2 regions of the Bradyrhizobium vignae genome follow, and region 2 is predicted to be linked to the other one. Evidence: riboswitches for the same ligand, from Rfam matches in the RefSeq annotation. Region 2 holds a riboswitch; the other holds the start of a gene.
The links. Region 2 has a riboswitch for glycine ahead of BRAD3257_RS15715 (D-amino acid dehydrogenase). Riboswitches for the same ligand answer to the same signal wherever they lie in the genome.
Positions count from the first base shown of each region.

Region 1: linked by a shared signal. The riboswitch ahead of gcvT (glycine cleavage system aminomethyltransferase GcvT) and the one ahead of BRAD3257_RS15715 (D-amino acid dehydrogenase) in region 2 are both predicted to bind glycine.

Region 1 covers NZ_LS398110.1:3,125,357-3,131,289, reverse strand. The annotation lists gene alaS (alanine--tRNA ligase) at 1-1,862, opposite strand, end outside; glycine riboswitch at 2,083-2,171, shown strand; gene gcvT (glycine cleavage system aminomethyltransferase GcvT) at 2,317-3,462, shown strand; gene gcvH (glycine cleavage system protein GcvH) at 3,473-3,841, shown strand; gene gcvP (aminomethyl-transferring glycine dehydrogenase) at 3,996-5,933, shown strand, end outside.
Region 2 covers NZ_LS398110.1:3,265,333-3,271,265, reverse strand. The annotation lists gene BRAD3257_RS15725 (ABC transporter substrate-binding protein) at 1-183, opposite strand, end outside; gene BRAD3257_RS15720 (M20/M25/M40 family metallo-hydrolase) at 451-1,581, shown strand; glycine riboswitch at 1,678-1,782, shown strand; glycine riboswitch at 1,786-1,898, shown strand; gene BRAD3257_RS15715 (D-amino acid dehydrogenase) at 1,967-3,268, shown strand; gene BRAD3257_RS15710 (ABC transporter permease) at 3,447-4,388, shown strand; gene BRAD3257_RS15705 (ABC transporter permease) at 4,408-5,295, shown strand; gene BRAD3257_RS15700 (ABC transporter ATP-binding protein) at 5,453-5,933, shown strand, end outside.

The DNA of each region.
Region 1 (5,933 bases), 140 kb from region 2:
ACCACGTCATTGGCGATATCCTCGACGCGAGCGAGCTCCTCGGCCGTGATCGGCTTCGGATGCACGAAGTCGAAGCGCAGCCGGTCGGGTGCGACCAGCGAGCCGCGCTGGGCGATGTGGTCGCCGAGCACCTGGCGCAGCGCCTCGTGGATCAGATGCGTCGCCGAGTGATGCGCGCGGATCGAGGAGCGGCGCGAATGATCGACCTCGAGCTGCAGCGCAGCGCCGAGCTTCAGCTCTCCACTCTCGACCGCGCCGATGTGAACGAAGAGATCGCCGAGCTTCTTCTGCGTGTCGGTGACGCGGAATTTGAGGCCGCCCTCGCCCGTCAGCACGCCGGTGTCGCCGACCTGACCACCGGACTCCGCATAGAACGGCGTCTGGTTGAGCACGATCGAACCCGTCTCGCCGGCTTTGAGGCTGGCAACCTCCTGGCCGTCCTTGACCAGGGCGGAGACGACGCCCTCGGCGCTCTCGGTCTCGTAGCCCAGAAATTCGGTGGCGCCGAGCTTCTCACGCAGCGGGAACCAGATTGCCTCGGAAGCCGCTTCACCAGACCCCTTCCAGGACTCGCGCGCCTTGGCCTTCTGGCGCTCCATGGCGTCGTTGAACGAAGCCTGGTCGACGCCGATGCCGCGCGACTTCAGCGCGTCCTGCGTCAGATCGAGCGGGAAGCCATAGGTGTCGTACAGCGTGAAGGCGACGTCGCCGTCGAACATGTCGCCCTTTTTCAGACCTGCGCTCTTCTCATCGAGGATGGCCAAGCCGCGCGACAGCGTCTTGCGGAAGCGCGTCTCTTCCAGCCGCAGCGTTTCCTCGATCAGCTTCTCCGCGCGCATCAGCTCGGGGTAAGCCTGGCCCATCTCGCGCACCAGCGCCCAGACCAGCCGGTGCATCAAGGGCTCTTTCGCACCCAGCAGCTGCGCATGGCGCATCGCCCGCCGCATGATCCGGCGCAGCACGTAGCCGCGGCCCTCGTTCGAAGGCAGCACGCCGTCGGAGACGAGGAAGGCCGAGGAGCGCAAGTGGTCGGCGATGACGCGGAACGAGGCCGCATTCTGCTCGGTCGGTCCGCTGCCCAGCGCGGACGCGGTCGCGTCGATCAGGTTACGGAACAGGTCGGTCTCGAACACGCTCTCGACGCCCTGGAGGATGCAGGCCATGCGCTCCAGGCCCATGCCGGTGTCGATCGAGGGACGCGGCAGATCCACGCGCTCCTCCTTCGTCACCTGCTCGTATTGCATGAACACGAGATTCCAGAATTCGAGGAAGCGATCGCCGTCCTCCTCCGGCGAGCCCGGAGGCCCGCCCCAGATGTGCTCGCCGCGGTCGATGAAGATCTCCGAGCAAGGGCCGCACGGCCCGGTGTCGCCCATCGCCCAGAAATTGTCCGAAGTCGGGATACGGATGATGCGGTCGTCGGCGAAGCCCGCGATCTTCTTCCACAGGCCCGCCGCCTCATCGTCGGTGTGATAGACCGTGACGAGCAGCTTGTCCTTCTTCAGCCCGAACTCGGAGGTGATCAGCTTCCAGGCGAGCTCGATCGCGCGCTCCTTGAAATAGTCGCCGAACGAGAAATTGCCGAGCATCTCGAAGAAGGTGAGATGGCGCGCGGTGTAGCCGACATTGTCGAGGTCGTTGTGCTTGCCGCCGGCGCGCACGCATTTCTGCGAGGTGGTGGCGCGCTGATAGGGGCGCTTCTCGACGCCGGTGAAGACGTTCTTGAACTGCACCATGCCGGCATTGGTGAACATCAAGGTCGGGTCGTTGCGCGGCACGAGTGGCGAGGACGGCACGACCTCGTGGCCGTTCTCGGCAAAGAAGTTCAGAAAGGTCGACCTGATCTCGTTGACGCCGCTCATGTTCATCCAATCGGGTATGCTTGGGCCCGCTGCCGCCGTCCAAACCGGAAATTAAGGCTGATATCTGCGGGCCAAAGCGCTTTTAGACAAGGCCAGCTTCGCTGTCCAGAAACTGTGCAAGGAGATCAGAGGGTTGCCGCAGGCGCGCAATCCCGTTGAAAGGCACAGAAGTCGCGTTGACAGGCTTGGCCGGCCTGTGGTCTCTACCCATCTGTATCGTACGGCCACGTCGGGAGAGACCGGCACTGGTGCCGGCGCCGAAGGAGCAACCGCCCCGGAAACTCTCAGGCAAAAGGACCGCGTGGCTTTGACAGCATCTGGAAAGAGGCGCCGACGGGCATAAGACCCGGACTGCGTCCGCCGACGGGATAATACTCTCAGGCACAGCGACAGATGGGGCTTCGACCGGTGTCCATCGGGGAATCCTCCCCGGGAACCGCCGAGGGCCCCTTACATGCTAGCGAATAACCAAGACTCCCTGAAACGTACACCCCTCCACAGCCTCCATGTGTCCCTGGGCGGCAAGATGGTGCCGTTCGCGGGCTATGACATGCCCGTGCAGTACCCCGCGGGCGTCCTGAAGGAGCACCTTCATACCCGGGCCTCCGCCGGCCTGTTCGACGTCTCCCATATGGGCCAGATCGCGCTCCGGCCGAAATCCGGGAGGATCGAGGACGCCGCCCGCGCGCTGGAGCGGCTGGTGCCGCAGGATATCGTGGCGATCGCCGCGGGGCGGCAGCGCTATGCCCAGTTCACCAATGACGATGGCGGCATTCTCGACGACCTCATGGTCGCCAATTTCGGCGATCACCTGTTCCTGGTCGTCAACGCCGCCTGCAAGGCTGAGGACGAGGCGCATCTGCGCGCGAATCTCTCTGGCGACTGCATCATCGATTCGCTGGAAGGCCGCGCGCTGATCGCGCTGCAGGGCCCGAAGGCGGAAACGGTGCTGGCGAAATTCTGTGCAGAGGCCCCGGCGATGAAGTTCATGGACGCCGGTCCGCATGAGGTTGCCGGCATCAAGTGCTTCGTCTCGCGTTCCGGCTACACCGGCGAGGACGGTTTTGAGATCTCGGTTCCCGCCGCCGATGCCGAACGCCTCGCCAAGATGCTGCTGGATAATCCGGACGTGCTGCCGATCGGCCTGGGCGCCCGCGACAGCCTGCGGCTGGAAGCCGGGCTCTGCCTGTACGGCCACGACATCGACACCGCGACCACGCCGGTCGAAGCCGCGCTGGAATGGTCGGTACAGAAGAGCCGCCGCAGCGGCGGGACGCGCGCCGGCGGTTTTCCCGGCGCAGAGAAGATCCTCGCCCATTTCGATGGCGGCGCGCCCCGCCGCCGCGTCGGACTGCTCGCCCTGGGCCGCGCGCCGGTGCGCGAGGGCGCGCTACTTTTTGCCGACGCTGCGGGCGGCGAGCCCATCGGACAAGTCACCTCGGGCGGTTTCGGCCCGAGCCTGAGCGCGCCGGTCGCGATGGGCTACGTGCCTGCGAGCCTCGCCGCGCTCGGCACAAAACTCTTCGCCGAGGTGCGCGGCCAGCGACTGCCGCTCGCAGTCGCCGCCATGCCTTTCGTGAAAAACACCTACAAACGCTGAGGACGAGACAATGACCACGACGCTGTACACCTCCGACCACGAATGGCTCGCCATCGACGGCGATACCGCCACGGTCGGCATCACCGATTACGCGCAGCAGCAGCTCGGCGACGTCGTGTTCGTCGAACTGCCCAAGGTCGGCCGCGCGCTGAAGAAGGCCGAAGCCGCCGCCGTCGTGGAATCGGTCAAGGCCGCCTCCGACGTCTACGCACCTGTTACCGGCGAAGTGCTCGAGACCAACGAGGCGCTGGCCGCCGAACCGGCGCTGGTGAACTCGGACGCGCAAGGCGCGGCCTGGTTCTTCAAGATCAGGATCGCCGACAAAAGCGAGCTCGGCGGCCTCATGGATGAAGCCGCCTACAAGGCGCATACGGCGTGAGATGACGAGAACTCTAACCTCATTCTCAGTGTCATCACCCGCGAAGGCGGGTGATCCAGTACGCCGCGGCCCATCGGCCCTAGCCGAAACGCCTGCGTTTACTGGATGCCCCGCCTTCGCGGGGCATGACAGCAACTCCTAGCGAGGACCCATGATGACCGCGCACCGCAAATCCAATGGCGACACCGCCGCCAGTTTCGTTCGCCGCCACATCGGCCCCTCAGTGCGCGATGTCACCGCAATGCTCGAAACGGTCGGCGCCAAGAGCGTCGATGCGCTGATGGCGGAGACGCTGCCGGCCTCGATCCGGCAGGCATCGCCGCTCGATCTCGGCAAGCCGCTCAGCGAAACCGAGGCGATCGCGCATATGGCCGAGCTCGCAGCCCAGAACCAGGTCTTCACCTCGCTGATCGGCCAGGGCTATTCCGGCACCATCCTGCCTGCGGTGATCCAGCGCAACATCCTGGAGAACCCGGCCTGGTACACGGCCTATACGCCCTACCAGCCCGAGATCAGCCAGGGCCGGCTGGAGGCGCTGTTCAACTTCCAGACCATGATCTGCGACCTCACCGGGCTCGACGTCGCCAACGCCTCGCTGCTCGATGAAGCGACCGCGGCGGCCGAGGCGATGGCGCTCGCCGAGCGGCACTCGCAGGTGAAGGCAAAAGCTTTCTTCGTCGACAAGGACGTGCATCCTCAGACGCTGGCGGTGATGCGCACCCGCGCCGAGCCGCTCGGCTGGAATCTGGTGGTCGGTGATCCCCTCACCGATCTCGACAAATCAGACGTGCTCGGCGCGCTGCTGCAATATCCGGGTTCTTCCGGCGCGTTGCGCGACCTCAGACCCGCGATAGCGTCGTTGAAGGCCAGGGGCGCGCTCGCGATCGTTGCCGCCGACCTGCTGGCACTGACGCTGCTCGCCTCGCCCGGCGAGCTCGGTGCCGACATCGTGATCGGCTCTGCCCAGCGCTTTGGCGTGCCGATGGGTTATGGCGGGCCGCACGCGGCCTATATGGCGGTGCGCGATGCGCTGAAGCGCTCGCTGCCCGGCCGTATCGTCGGCCTCTCCGTGGATTCGCGCGGGGCACCTGCCTATCGTCTCGCGCTGCAGACCCGCGAGCAGCACATCCGCCGCGAGAAGGCGACCTCCAACATCTGCACCGCGCAGGTGCTGCTGGCCGTCATCGCTTCGATGTATGCGGTCTATCACGGCCCCGAAGGCTTGATGCAGATCGCACGCAACGTGCATCGCCGCACCGCCGTGCTCGCGGCCGGCCTGCGCAAGCTCGGCTTCGCGCCGCAATCCGACAGCTTCTTCGATACGGTGACGGTCGATGCCGGCGGCAAGCGCGACGAGATCATCGCGCGCGCGACCGCCGAGAAGATCAATCTCGGCCTCGGCCATGGCACCTTGCGCATCGCCTTCGACGAGACCACGACGCCCGCGACCGTGGAAGCAGTCTGGCGCGCTTTCGGCGGCACGCTCGCCTATGCCGAGATCGATGCAGCGACGCGCGAGGCGCTGCCGGACGGCTTGAAGCGCACGACCGCGTTCCTCACCCATCCCGTCTTCCACGCGCATCGCTCGGAGACCGAGATGCTGCGCTACATGCGCAAGCTCAGTGACCGCGACCTCGCGCTCGACCGCGCCATGATCCCGCTCGGATCCTGCACCATGAAGCTGAACGCGACCACCGAGATGATGCCGCTGACCTGGCCTGAATTCGGCAGCCTGCATCCGTTCGTCCCGCGCGAGCAGGCGGCCGGCTATCACGCGCTGTTCGCGCGGCTGGAAAAATGGCTGTGCGACATCACCGGCTACGACGCGATCTCGCTGCAGCCGAATTCGGGCGCGCAGGGCGAATATGCCGGCCTTCTCGCGATCCGCGCCTATCACGCGGCGCGCGGGGAAAGCCACCGCAAGATCTGCCTGATCCCCTCCTCCGCCCACGGCACCAATCCCGCCTCGGCCGCGATGGTCGGCATGGAGGTGGTGGTGGTCGCCTGCGAGAAGAACGGTGACGTCGACGTCAATGATCTCCGCGCCAAGGCGGAGAAGCATTCCAACGATCTCGCCGCTGTGATGATCACC
Region 2 (5,933 bases):
GTCACGCGTGATGTAGGCCGTGGTGAAGATCGGGTCGATGATGCGCAGATCCGAATGCATCACCGCCGTGAGGGTCTTGCCGGCCGCCAACACTGGCGAAGCCAGCGCAGTCGAAAGCGCGACGACCGTCAGCGCAAGTTTGGAGGCGAATGCGCGAGCCCCCCGGCGCGTGAAGTGGAACATAGAGGGTTCTCCTGACGTGAAACTGTTCAAAGGCAGGTTATTGGTTGAGCATGCGGTTCGTTCGTTGGGCGAACTAACCTCATGCAATGCCTTTATCTTTTCGAGACTTGCAGACAGTGTTGAGCGCGTCAATCCGGTTTCGTCGCAAGCCCTCGCGGCGCGCGCACGGGCTCCACAAAGATCAGTTTGGCTCTACAACGCTCTCCGCTGTCCTGCCCCGCGCCGATGCAATGCGCGTTCCATCTTCGCAGCTTGAGAGACATTGAGATGAATCCAGCCAATCTTCCCTTCGATTCCGAGGCCATGCTCGAGGGCCTGCGCACCTGGGTGGAATGCGAGAGCCCGACCTGGGACGCGAACGCAGTGAACCGCATGCTCGATATCGCAGCGCGGGACATGGCGATCATGGGTGCTACGATCGAGCGCATCGCCGGCCGCCAGGGCTTTGGCGGCGTCATCCGCGCGCGCTTTCCCCATCCGAAGCAGGGCGAGCCGGGAATCCTGATCGCCGGACACATGGATACCGTTCATCCGGTCGGCACCATCGAGAAGCTGAAATGGCGGCGCGAGGGCGACAAATGCTACGGCCCCGGCATCTACGACATGAAGGGCGGCAACTATCTCTCGCTGGAAGCGATCCGCCAGCTGGCGCGCGCCTCGTTCACGACGCCGCTGCCGATCACCGTGCTGTTCACGCCGGATGAGGAAGTCGGCACGCCCTCCACGCGCGACATCATCGAGGCCGAAGCCGCACGCAACAAATACGTGCTGGTGCCGGAGCCCGGCCGCGCCGACAACGGCGTCACCACCGGACGTTACGCCATCGCACGCTTCAATCTCGAAGCGACGGGACGGCCGAGCCACGCCGGCGCAACCTTGTCGGCAGGACGCTCGGCAATTCGCGAGATGGCGCGGCAAATTCTTGCGATCGATGCGATGACGACGGAGGACTGCACCTTCTCGGTCGGCGTCGTGCATGGCGGACAATGGGTCAATTGCGTTGCCACGACAGCCACCGGCGAAGCGCTGTCGATGGCCAAGCGCCAGGCCGATCTCGACCGCGGCGTCGAGCGGATGCTGGCGCTGTCCGGCACCACCAACGACGTCACCTTCAAGGTGACGCGCGGCGTGACGCGGCCGGTGTGGGAGCCGGATGCCGGCACCATGGCGCTGTACGAAAAGGCGCGCGGCATCGCCAAATCCCTCGGCGCGGAATTACCGCATGCGAGCTCCGGCGGCGGTTCCGACGGCAACTTCACCGGCGCAATGGGCATCCCGACACTCGACGGCCTCGGCGTGCGCGGCGGCAATGGCCACACGCTCGAGGAGTTCATCGAGGTCGACAGCCTGGTCGAGCGCGGCCGCCTGATGGCGGGACTGCTGGCAACGCTGGAGTAAATTGAATCAACTTCGCACTGCACAATGCATTGGCAATCGCGGTCGAAATTTAGCCTTGTCCAAAAATGAGGCGTATCGTACTGCTCGGCTTGTCCACGCGACGATGCGGGAGAGATCGCAACGAAGGCATGCTGCTTTCGTTACGGCGCCGACGGAGCAACCGCCCCGGAAACTCTCAGGCAAAAGGACTGTATCGACAGGACGATCTGGAGAGAGACGGCACGATTTGATCATCGTGACGTCCACCGAAGGGGATAGTCCGAGGCTGACCTTCCGAGGTCCGCGCCGGATCAAGCTCTCAGGTAACCGTGACAGATGGGGCGCCGCCAACGGCTTTCGAGCCGGCGGTCAGCCATCTCTAACTCACGGGAGCCCCGACTTCATCATGACTCATATCGCCATCATCGGCGCCGGCATCACCGGCGTAACGACCGCCTATGCCCTGCTGGAACGCGGTTACAAGGTGACGGTGCTCGACAAGCACCGCTATGCCGCAATGGAAACCTCGTTTGCGAACGGCGGACAGCTCTCCGCCAGCAATGCCGAGGTGTGGAACTCTACCGCGACGATCCTGAAGGGCCTGCGCTGGATGTTCCGGCGCGATGCGCCGCTGCTGATGAACCCGTGGCCGAACTGGCACAAATATTCGTGGATGAGCGAGTTCGTCGCCAATATCGGCAACTACCGCGCCAATACCATCGAGACCACGCGGCTGGCGATCGAAGCCCGCAAGCATCTGTTCGAGATCGCGGCGCGCGAAGGCGTCGACTTCGATCTCGAGCGCCGCGGCATCCTCCACATCTATCGTGACAAGGCCGGCTTTGAATCCGGTCTGCGCGTCAATGCGCTACTGCAGGAAGGTGGCCTCGACCGCCGCCCGGTGACGCCGGAGGAAATCCGCGCGATCGAGCCGACACTGCGGAAGGACTATTATGGCGGCTTCTTCACGCCGTCGGATGCGACCGGCGATATCCACAAGTTCACCCGCGGGCTGGCGGAAGCCTGCAAGCGGCGTGGTGCGACCTTCATTCATGAGGCCAACATCGATTCGATCGCACGGGCCGGCAGCGGCTTTGTCATCGGCTGGGCCGATCTCGCGACGAGCGATGCTGACGCGCCTCAACGCGGCATGCTGAAGGCGGACGGCGTCGTGGTCTGCGCGGGCGTTGCGAGCCGTCATTTCGCCGCCCTGCTCGACGAGCGCGTCAACGTCTATCCGGTGAAAGGCTACTCGATCACCGTGCAGCTCGACACCGCCGAGAGCCGCAACGCCACCCCGACCGTGAGCCTGCTCGACGAGGCCGCCAAGATCGTCACCAGCCGGCTCGGGGCCGATCGCTTTCGCGTCGCCGGCACCGCCGAGTTCAACGATTTCAATCGCGACATCCGCGCCGACCGCGTGCAGCCGCTGATCGACTGGGTGCGCAGCAACTTCCCCGCCGTCGAAACGTCGCGCGTCGTGCCCTGGGCCGGGCTGCGCCCGATGATGCCGAACATGATGCCGGTGGTGCGCGCGGGACGGATACCGGGCGTGTTCTTCAACACCGGCCATGGCCATCTCGGCTGGACTTTGTCGGCGGCGACGGCGCAGATAATTGCCCAGACCATCGACGGCTGGCGCGGGCTCAATGCGCCGCCGACCGTGCCTTCACTTAGGGGTGAGCATGAACTGCGACATGCATCCTGAGTGGCCGATGCCGGGGACATGCCGGCCTCTTGCTACAGCGCAGCCCTTGGCACACAATTTGCCCCAAGAGGATGGCGTCTCCGGGCAGCCTTTTCAGTCCAAGTGATAGGCATGATAGACACGACAGAATTCCCGGGCGCCTCGAGGCGCCACAAGTTCCGCAGCCGGAGATAGGTGCATGCTGGGTTATCTTATTCGCCGCGTTCTGGCCGCGGTGCCCGTGATGGGCGTCGTCGCTCTGTTCGTGTTCCTGCTGCTGCGGCTGACGCCCGGCGATCCCGCCGCGATCCTCGCCGGCGACAACGCGACGCCGGAACGGCTCGAGCGCATCCGCGCCTCGCTCGGCCTCAACGAGCCGCTGATCGTGCAGTTCATCACCTGGGTGAACAAGCTGCTGCACGGCGACCTCGGAACCTCGCTGATCTCCAACCTGCCGGTGATGAAGATGATCGGCCAGCGCGTCGAGCCGTCGATCTCGATCGCGCTGTCGACCATCGTCCTCGCCGTGATCGTCGCAGTCCCGCTGGGCGTGATCGCGGCGTGGAAGCACGGCACCTGGATCGACCGTTTCGTGATGGGCCTGTCGGTCCTGGGCTTCTCGGTCCCGGTGTTCGTGGTCGGATATGTCCTGATCGAGATCTTCGCGATCGATTTGCGCTGGGTGCCGGTGCAGGGCTTCCGCAGCATCTCGAACGGCTTCGGGCCGTTCTTCGAGCGTATCATCCTGCCGACCTGCGCATTGTCCTTCATCTACATCGCGTTGATCGCGCGCATGACGCGCGCGGCGATGCTCGACGTGCTCGGCGAGGATTACGTGCGAACGGCGCGTGCGAAAGGCATCAACGAGGTTGCCGTGATGATGCGGCATGCGCTGCGCAACGCCGCCGTGCCGGTGATCACCGTGATCGGCACCGGCTTTGCGCTGCTGATCTCCGGTGTCGTCGTCACCGAGAGCGTGTTCAACATCCCCGGCATCGGCCGCCTCACCGTCGATGCGGTGCTGGCGCGCGACTATCCGGTGATCCAGGCGATGATCCTGCTGACGTCGCTGATCTATGTCGTCGTCAATCTCCTCATCGACGTCGCCTACACCCTGCTCGATCCCCGGATCCGGTACTGAGGCAAGGATAAGAACACACATGTCGGTCGATACCCTTCCCCAGTCGTCCATTCCGATCACGTCGCCACTGCGGCCGCGCTTCGGATTCCTCACCTCGACGCCGATCATCGCCACGGCGACGGTCCTGCTCGCCCTGATCGTGGTGGTCTCGATCGTCGCGCCGCTGATCGCGCCGCATGATCCGATCCAGCTCGCGCCGTCGCAGCGATTGAAGCCGTCCTCGGCGCAATTCCTGCTCGGCACCGACGCTTACGGACGCGACCTGTTGTCGCGCGTGATCTATGGCGGCCGCATCTCGCTTCTGATCGGCATCGGTTCGGCGATCCTGTCGATCGCCATCGGGCTCGCGATCGGCCTCGTCTCCGGCTTCTTCAAGCTGATCGATTCCGTCCTGATGCGCGTGATGGATGGCCTGATGGCGATGCCGAGCATCCTGCTCGCGATCGCCGTGGTCTCGCTCTCCGGCGCCAGCCTCTGGACCGTGCTGATCGCGATCACCATTCCCGAGATCCCGCGCGTGGCGCGCCTGGTCCGCTCCGTCGTGCTGTCGGCGCGCGAGGAGCCTTACGTCGAGGCCGCGATCTCGGTCGGCTCGAGCCTGCCGAAGATCATGTGGCGGCATCTGATGCCGAACACGATCGCGCCGCTGATCGTCCAGGGCACCTATGTCTGTGCAAGCGCGATCCTCACCGAGGCTATCCTCTCCTTCCTCGGCGCCGGCATCTCGCCGGAGACGCCGACCTGGGGCAACATCATGGCCGAGGGTCGCCAGTACTTCCAGATCAAGCCGTCGCTGATCTTCTGGCCGGGCCTCTTGCTCTCGATCGCCATCCTCAGCATCAACCTGATCGGCGACGCCGCGCGTGACGCCCTCGATCCCCGCATGAAGCAGCGGGAGGGCAAGTGATTTGTTTCCCCGGCCCATCCCCTTGTTCCGTCATTGCGAGCGAAGCGAAGCAATCCAGTCTGCCTCCGCGGAAACATTCTGGATTTGCTTCGTCGCCAGCGCAGAATTGCTCTGCAATCTTGTCGCGGGCTCCTCGCAATGACGACGGAGTGACCTGATGACCAAACTCGTTCTCGACATCAACAACCTCGTCGTCTCCGTCGGCAAGAAGCCGAAGGGCGCCAACATCATCGACGGCATCTCGATCCAGGTGCGCGAGCGCGAGACGCTGTGTCTCGTCGGCGAAAGCGGCTCGGGCAAGTCGGTGACCTCGCTCACCACGATGGGCCTGCTGCCGAAGGGGACGCTGGTTCCCACCGGCGGCAGCATCAAGCTGGTCGGCGAAGAGCTGCTCACCGCGACCGACCGCCGCCTGCGCCAGCTCCGCGCCACACAGATGGCCATGATCTTCCAGGAGCCGATGACAGCGCTCAATCCGGTGGTGCCGGTCGGCCGCCAGATCGACGAGGTGCTGCGCGCCCATACCGATCTCGATGCCAAAGCGCGCAAGAAGCGCATCCTCGACATGATGGAGCAGGTCCGCCTGCCCCAGGTCGAGCGCATCTTCGCCTCCTATCCGCACCGCCTCTCCGGCGGCC